Regions from separate parts of the Providencia stuartii genome, predicted to be linked through region 2. Evidence: predicted binding sites of a transcription regulator. Region 2 holds the regulator's gene; the other holds the start of a gene.
The links. The regulator Fur, encoded in region 2, represses iron uptake genes when iron is present. The targets are predictions, from matches to a motif close to ATAATAATGAGAACNACTATCAA.

Region 1 (4,219 bases), 1.0 Mb from region 2:
AATTGATTCAAACGATGTAGGCCCCCTATTAAACCATCATGCATCGCTGCATGACCAATAAGAGCATGTAATCCGAGTAGAATAATCGAAAGTATTAACAGCAGGTATAAACGAAGATTTTGTGAACGAATAAAAACAACGACAAGCGTCATTAAGGAAAAGAGTAATTCCCAACGCCATACTTGACCGAATGTTGTACTAAAAACGCTCTTCCAAATATCAATATCAAGTGTATCTTCCCAGCCATCTCCCATTAACCCAGCTTGAGCAGACATCCACGCAAAAGCAGTAAGTGCCGTGATGACTGCACTAAAGATAATCGCACGATTAAGGAGCTGACGAAGAACCTGACGAAAAGCGCCAACACTGAGAACAGCCGCGAATATTGACATACCACACATCAACATCGCAGCGACAAAATGGGAAAAGCGTATGACTGTATAAAATGCCTCTAGAGACATGATTATTTCACAGTAAAGCTATATTCACCCTTTGTTTTATGTCCATCGACAGAAACAACACTCCAATTAACATCATACTTACCGGTCGCAAGGTTGCTTTCGATAGGTACGATAACCTTGGTATCATTACTTGGGTCTAATGCCGGTTTACCTGTTTTCACTACACTATTATCAGGCCCCGTCACTTTTACCTTAGTAAAGTTGATCTCAATACCTTCAGAGAAGTTTAGGGTAATTGACTCTGGAGCTTGTTCTACTGAAGCGCCCTCTGCTGGAAGTTGATCTTTTAAATGCGCATGCGCAAATGCCTGTTGAAATGACATGCCTAAAAACAGTACAGCAACCGCACTTAATTTGCGCCACGATGATTTGAGTTGATAGATTGGCATAGTAACCCCTTAATTTGCAGGTGAATTTAGATTTATTGCCAACCATTATACGGAAGAAATACGCTTTATCGCCAAAAAAATCGATTTAGCTGTTTAAGGTGTGATTATTGACACAAAATGAAAAGAAAAAGGCTCATGAATGTTGAAATTAATCACTACGATTCATAAGCCTATTGATGTTTTATATTAAACGTGTGCAGCGGCAGACATATTTTTTAGATCTTTATCCAATAAGAATAGCGCTTTGCCACTTTCACCCACCATATCCAGTTTATCCAGAATGGATTTAAATAATTTCTCTTCTTCATGCTGCTCTGCAACATACCACTGTAAGAAATTAAACGTAGAATAATCTTGCGTAGTCATCGCTAAATGCGCCAACTTATTAATTTCTGCTGTAATCTGCTGTTCGTGCTGATAAGTTTGTGTAAATACATCAGCAATAGATTTGAAATCAACCGGTGGAGCTGCAATTTGACCTAACTTCGGTAATGCACCTGTATCACTTAAGTAGTCAAATAAACGCTGCATATGTTCCATTTCTTCTTGAGAATGCGCTTTTAAAAACGCCGCAGCACCTTCAAAGCCTTTATCGCTACACCATGCACTCATTTGTAAATATAAATTAGCAGAATAAAACTCAAGATTTAACTGCTCATTCAATTTATTGATCATATCATTTGTTAACATATTCTTTCCTTAGCTGTTAAGATTAATTCCATTATTATGCATATAATAAAAATAATTAAAACCCTAAAACAATAATAAAACATAAAAATATAATCTACTGATAATTAATAACTTTACGTAAGATTAACAATAATCAATCTCATTATCTTTATTCATGTCATTTCATTATTTCTCATGAGGAACAAGAATTATTCTTATTTAAAAACACATTATATCATTATGGTTATTGATTAATTTATTACGTGTTTTATATGCAAAATTCTCTTTTTTATAAAAAGTATTAAATTATTTATATCTCTTCAAACATCATGAATCTAGTGATTTTTATCCATAAATTGCTACACTATCCTCTCTACAATGAAGTGATTGAGAGTGGATATGAGCTATAATCTTGCATTATTACCTAAAGACGAAATGGATAAAATCAACGTAGATCTTCAAGCTTCCGGAGTTGCCTTTAAAGAGCGTTATAATATCGCCGTCATTGCAGAAGCCGTTGAACAAGAACAACCTGAACATCTTCGAAACTATTTTAGGGAAAGGTTGATCCACTATCGTCAACTCTCACAACATTTTTCTCGTCTTCCATACGAGCCTAAAAATCGTTAGACGTTATCAAGCGTCATAAAAAAGGGAAGCTAAATGCCTCCCTTTCCTATCAATACTTAAATAATATATTGAGGATTATTTTGTAGAGTTATAAGTGATCGTGGATTTTTCACAATCAACTACCACGTTATAATGTAAATCCTGTTTAGATCCTCTTACCGTTAACGGCACTTGATAACCTGTCGCCGTTTTAGTCACTTCTTGATTATTCACCCAAGCAACTGCTTTTTTACCCACCAATGCCTTTTCATCTCCCCAACGAGGTAGACGATTGTTCATAAAATCATTTTTAACTTGTGCAGCGATTTGAGGCTCTGCTAATTTTTCACAGCTAATAAAGGGGGCTGCTTTGCCTTCTTCTTGATTAGCGCTGAATGCAATTGAACTGAACAACAATGCACAGCTACCTAAAGCAAAACCGATTTTTTTTCCAGCCTTCATGCTTCCTCCGATCCCTATAAAATGTTAGGTAACAAATTAGTTCAGTGACCATAGTTAATTTTTTACGACATTTATCTCATCTAACTAAAATAGTCGAAATATTTATAAACTGCCAGAAATGGTATGACTTAACTAATATGTATCAGATTTTAGCATAAATGTTAATAGTTTGTTTTACTCATATTTATTTTATTCTTCAAACCGAGCATGAATCTGCTCTTTATCTTTATGCTTCTCACGAATTTCTTGTGCGACCAGTGCGATCGCTTCCCCACTGCTCATTCCATCTGCCATTAGTTGATGAATGCGTTCAACAGCTTCCTGTTGTTCTTGATGATTGAGTGCAGGCATGCCTGAAAACATCTTTACCTCTCTTCTTACTGGTTAATCATTAAGTGATTTAGGTGAAAATAAAAAATTTTAGCCTAATTTTAACAGCTGTTAGCTGTTTAAGATAAGATATATGCTAATCTGGACAGTAATTCTTTTTGTGGATTTTTAGATTAGTATAGACAAATGGTTATCAATAAAATACAACTTCCTTATCATCCTGATGCAGCTATTGATTACTTTGCTCCACTAGCTCATCAACCTTGGTCCATGCTCCTGCATTCAGGCAATGCGGATCATCCACATAATCGATACGATATTATCGTTGCTGATCCTATTGCAACGCTCATCACCGAGGGGGATAAAACGACCAAAACCCACTTACAAACTGTCGAAGTTTCGAGTGACGACCCGTTTAAATTACTCCAACAATCCATTGAACAATTCACACCTAAACACGCTCGTGACGATTCGCTCCCTTTTACAGGAGGGGCTTTAGGTATTTGGAGCTACGATCTCGGTCGACGTATTGAAAAAATGCCACAAATAGCCCATGTTGACCTGCACTTTCCCGATATGGCCGTCGGTATATATGAATGGGCTTTGATTGTCGATAATCAAGAAAAAACGGTCACATTATTGAGTTACTCCGATGTACATGAACGTCTTAATTGGCTAAAAAAGCAAAAAGCACCACGCAAAACGCAATTTACGCTCACTAGCGCATGGCATTCAAACATGACACAAGAGCAATATCAGCAAAAAATACAACAAATACATGAATACCTGCGCAATGGTGATTGTTATCAAATCAACCTAGCACAGCGTTTTGATGCCACCTATAAAGGCAATGAATGGGATGCTTTTTTATCACTCACTCAATCAAACCGAGCGCCCTTTTCTTCCTTTATACGCCTACCTGATAATGCAGTGATAAGCATTTCACCTGAACGTTTTATTCTTTTGCAGGATGGGGAAATTCAAACTCGACCAATTAAAGGTACGCTTCCACGATTAGAAGATAAACAAGAGGATCTCATTCAAGCTGAAAAGTTAGCTAATTCGCCTAAAGATCGCGCTGAAAATCTGATGATTGTCGATTTACTTAGAAATGATATTGGTCGCGTTGCTGTGCCGGGCTCCGTGAAAGTGCCGGAATTATTCGTTGTTGAAGCTTTTCCAGCCGTTCATCACCTCGTTAGCACCATCACTGCAACTCTTGCTGCACCTTATACTGCAACAGATTTGCTTCGTGCCAGTTTTCCTGGTGGTTCAATAACTGGCGCACCTAAAATTCGT
Region 2 (4,219 bases):
GACTTTACGGAGTATAGTGGCAACACAATTAATGACGCTCGTCAGTAAAATCACCACCGCTTTGTTACTTTGGATCGGAGTAAAAGAAGTGATGAGTGGTGGAATGACTGCGGGTGAATTAGTCGCTTACAATATGTTAAGTGCTCATGTCACTCAACCAGTACTGCGCTTAGCTCAAATTTGGCAAGATTTTCAACATACCATCATATCGCTTCGTCGTGTAGGGGACATCCTTGATGAGCCGATTGAAAATGAAAGAAAAGGGATTACCAGTAGTGCTTCTATACAAGGCAATATTGATTTCCATAATATTCGCTTTCGTTATCACCCAGAAACACCTGAGGTGCTATGTAACCTAACGTTAACCATTAAAGCGGGCGAGTTTATTGGTATTACAGGACCATCGGGGTCTGGAAAAAGTACCTTAACCAAACTGCTACAACGGTTATATATTCCGCAACAGGGACAAGTTATCGTTGACGGTATGGACCTAGCTGTCAGTGATACCATCGCGTTGCGACGTCGCATGAGTGTAGTACTACAAGAAAGCCAGCTATTTGTCGGTACTATTGAGGAAAACATTCGTTTGAGTCACCCCCAAGCGAGCCATGAAGAGGTGATTGAAGCTGCCACTCTCGCCGGTGCCTATGATTTTATCATGTCACTACCCGATAATTTTAATTATCCTGTGTCTGAACGCGGGCTTAATCTATCAGGGGGACAACGTCAACGTATCGCACTCGCTAGAGCACTGTTAACAAAACCCGATATTCTGATCCTTGATGAAGCCACATCGGCGTTAGATTATGACTCAGAGGCCGCAATCATGAAGAATATGCCACTTATTACTAAAGGAAGGACAGTCATCAGTATCGCACATCGCTTAAACACGATTCAGTATGCCGATAGGATTTGTGTTATTCGCAATGGCGAAATTGCCGAAATCGATACCCACCCAAATTTACTACAGAAAAATGGCGTTTATGCCCATCTGTGGCGGCAGCAGACCCAGTAAATTGTGCTTAATTAGCACCAATAGAATCTAGATTGGTGCTTTTTCAAGCAAATCATTCTTTTTTTTACTATCAATAACTTTCGCTCCATATACGCTATGGTACAAGGGAGTCAGCTAGGGTATCATTGCGCGCTGGATTATTGGTACACGCCCTTTAGCATTAAAAAAATATGGCAAAAGAACAAACTGATCGCACTACCCTTGATTTGTTCGCTGAGGAACGCAGGCCTGGGCGACCTAAAACAAGTCCGCTATCGCGGGATGAACAATTAAGAATTAACAAACGAAACCAACTTAAGCGTGATAAGGTCAAAGGACTACGCCGCGTCGAATTAAAACTCAATGAAGATGCAGTGGCCATATTGAATCAATTGGCTGATGAAAAAAACATGAGCCGTAGTGAGCTAATAGAAGAAATGTTGATGTCACAACTAGCACTGGTCTACGAGCCTTCTGGTGAATGATTTCCTCTTCTAAATCACACAAATTCGACAGATTTATTCACGCTTTTTCGCCAAAATAGGGCCAAAATTCTCGTTATTTTAGTTCAAATTTAGCCCTATCTGGCTTGAACAAACCAGATTGGAAAAACAAGAGGTTATTCACTTTATGGCAGTCATAGGCATTTTCTTCGGTAGTGACACTGGTAATACAGAAAATATTGCCAAGATGATCCAAAAGAGATTAGGCAGTGAGAACGCGGAAGTTCATGATATTGCTAAATGCAGCAAAGAAGATATTGAAGCATTCGATATTCTACTTCTCGGTATCCCAACTTGGTATTACGGCGAAGCTCAATGTGATTGGGATGACTTTTTCCCAACCCTCGAAGAAATTGATTTTGATGGCAAACTTGTCGCGCTATTTGGCTGTGGTGACCAAGAAGACTACGCAGAATACTTCTGTGATGCAATGGGGACCATTCGCGATATTATTGAACCACGTGGCGCTGTCATTGTCGGTCATTGGCCTACAGATGGCTACCATTTTGAAGTGTCTAAAGGTATGGCAGATGATAATCACTTTATCGGCCTTGCTATTGATGAAGACCGCCAGCCTGAGCTGACTGAAGAACGCGTTGATGCATGGGTACAACAAATTTCAGAAGAGATGTCTCTAGCCGAAATTTTGGGCTAAGCTGACGATAGAAATAAAATGAAACTATTATAATAATGAGACAGAGCATGGTTTCTATTTTTTATTTCCATGCCTATAATTGTAAATCAGTTTCGATGACAACTGAGCTTATGTTAAAAATGTCTCATTATTGTTAAATTTATGATTTAAGATACAGGACAAACCCGCATGACAGACAACAACAAAGCATTGAAGAATGCTGGACTCAAAGTCACTCTTCCAAGATTAAAGATATTGGAAGTACTTCAGGAGCCTGAGTGCCATCACGTCAGTGCGGAAGATCTCTATAAAAAACTCATTGATATGGGCGAAGAGATCGGTCTGGCTACGGTATACCGCGTATTGAACCAATTTGATGATGCTGGCATTGTCACACGTCATAACTTTGAAGGCGGTAAATCCGTTTTTGAACTGACTCAACAGCACCACCACGATCATCTGATTTGTTTAGATTGTGGTAAAGTTATCGAATTCTCTGATAAATCCATTGAAGAACGTCAGACCAATATTGCTGCACGCCATGGTATTAAACTCTCTAACCACAGCTTGTACCTATATGGTCACTGTGCTGATGGCGATTGCCGCGAAAATGCGGATGCTCACGAAGCAAAAGAGTAATTTAATGGTTGAAAAACCATTAACATAATTCATAAAAAGGAACGTATTTAGCTCCTTATATATACTGATAAACCTCATGAATCACATGGGGTTTTCTTTTGTTTATCGCTAAATACTGACGCATGTCTTGCGTCAGCTTGCCTTATTTATCAAGAAAAACATCCTGAGTCATCATCTCTCCCATCCTTCTATTTTCCAATCATCGATCTCATGACAAAACAGACGTTAATCAAACAGTCGCATCATTATATTGTATCTATAAACTCAGCTAACTATAAATAGCTAACAGTTTACGATGAACCTGATGCTGCGATTGTCAGGGAAAGGTGTATTAGAAAAGATAAAGCACCTAAGTGCCAATGACGAGATTACTGAGTCTCCTCAAAATACATGTCGTCTGGATATAGAAAAAAGCGGTGTCTATTGAAGCTGAAAGCGTTAATTTCTTGGCAATCATCATCTATTAAACATACACGAGTACTGTAATAGGCGGTTAAACCTAGCATTTAAAAAGGTGGTACGCTCTGGCACCACCCTCATAGTCTCTCGTTATTTTTGCACCACCGTTTCTACACGACTTGTTCTTGTTCCAGCTGGGTTTTTGGCTCGTACTTTTACATTACCCTTAACCTTTGGAGGCTTTTGTGCTGAATACGTTTGCCAATGGTCGCTATCTGCTAAAGCATATTCAATCACTAAACCTGGATAACTGATATTGGCGAGTAAAAGGCCATTTTCAATTTTCGCACCAGGCACAGGGATACGATAAGCCACCCCTGCTCTATCTAGACGGGGTAACTCTTTCATACCAACGAGACTCGCAAAACGGCTCCAATCATCTGCCAGTTTTTGCTGTGAAACATAATTGGTTTTACCGCCGATATATTCACGACCTATTTGGTACTGATTTTCCCATTGCGCTTTATGCCATGCCCTTTCAGCTAAAGGCAGGATGCGAGGAAATAGCATGTATTCCGCCTTATCATCCGTCCTTACAGCTTCGCTCCATAGTTGTCCAGAAAGACCATAGACACCTGGCCATGGCTTATCACTTTTCGCACTAAATGAGTTACCATCCCTATCAACGGAAGTTTCCGCATTTTGTGGTAAATTATCAGGCGCAAAAGAAAAGATTTTTTGTTCGTCACTCGCTCGGGTCGCCCAGTAATAGCCACTTTCATTTGGATTGACTTCATAAGGCATATCTAAATACACATAGTCAGGGTTCGAAATGACCACTTGATAACCTTTATTAGCCCAATCATTCGCCGAATCGAATCCTCCCCAATACAGTGTATCCCAGAAGTTAACCCTGACATTATCCGTTGCAAAATCGTTTGCACTAGAAGCATCTTTCAAACCATCCTGCCAAGCTTGCATTGTTGTCACCCCTTTTTGCTGTAAACTTTCACTCACTTGTTTAGCAAAATGGCTGGAGAGATGATCAAA

Region 1: a site for Fur is predicted at 1,667-1,689, ahead of ftnA (non-heme ferritin). Genes of this name have one in related genera too.

Annotation. Positions count from the first base shown of each region.
Region 1 is NZ_CP119546.1:2,128,544-2,132,762, reverse strand. Features, by position in the region: gene copD (copper homeostasis membrane protein CopD) at 1-461, opposite strand, end outside; gene copC (copper homeostasis periplasmic binding protein CopC) at 464-850, opposite strand; gene ftnA (non-heme ferritin) at 1,037-1,540, opposite strand; gene P2E05_RS09280 (DNA polymerase III subunit theta) at 1,919-2,149, shown strand; gene yebF (protein YebF) at 2,225-2,590, opposite strand; gene P2E05_RS09270 (YoaH family protein) at 2,780-2,953, opposite strand; gene pabB (aminodeoxychorismate synthase component 1) at 3,107-4,219, shown strand, end outside.
Region 2 is NZ_CP119546.1:3,139,190-3,143,408, forward strand. Features, by position in the region: gene P2E05_RS13965 (type I secretion system permease/ATPase) at 1-1,015, shown strand, start outside; gene ybfE (LexA regulated protein) at 1,186-1,479, shown strand; gene fldA (flavodoxin FldA) at 1,625-2,152, shown strand; gene fur (ferric iron uptake transcriptional regulator) at 2,321-2,770, shown strand; gene P2E05_RS13985 (beta-N-acetylhexosaminidase) at 3,320-4,219, opposite strand, start outside.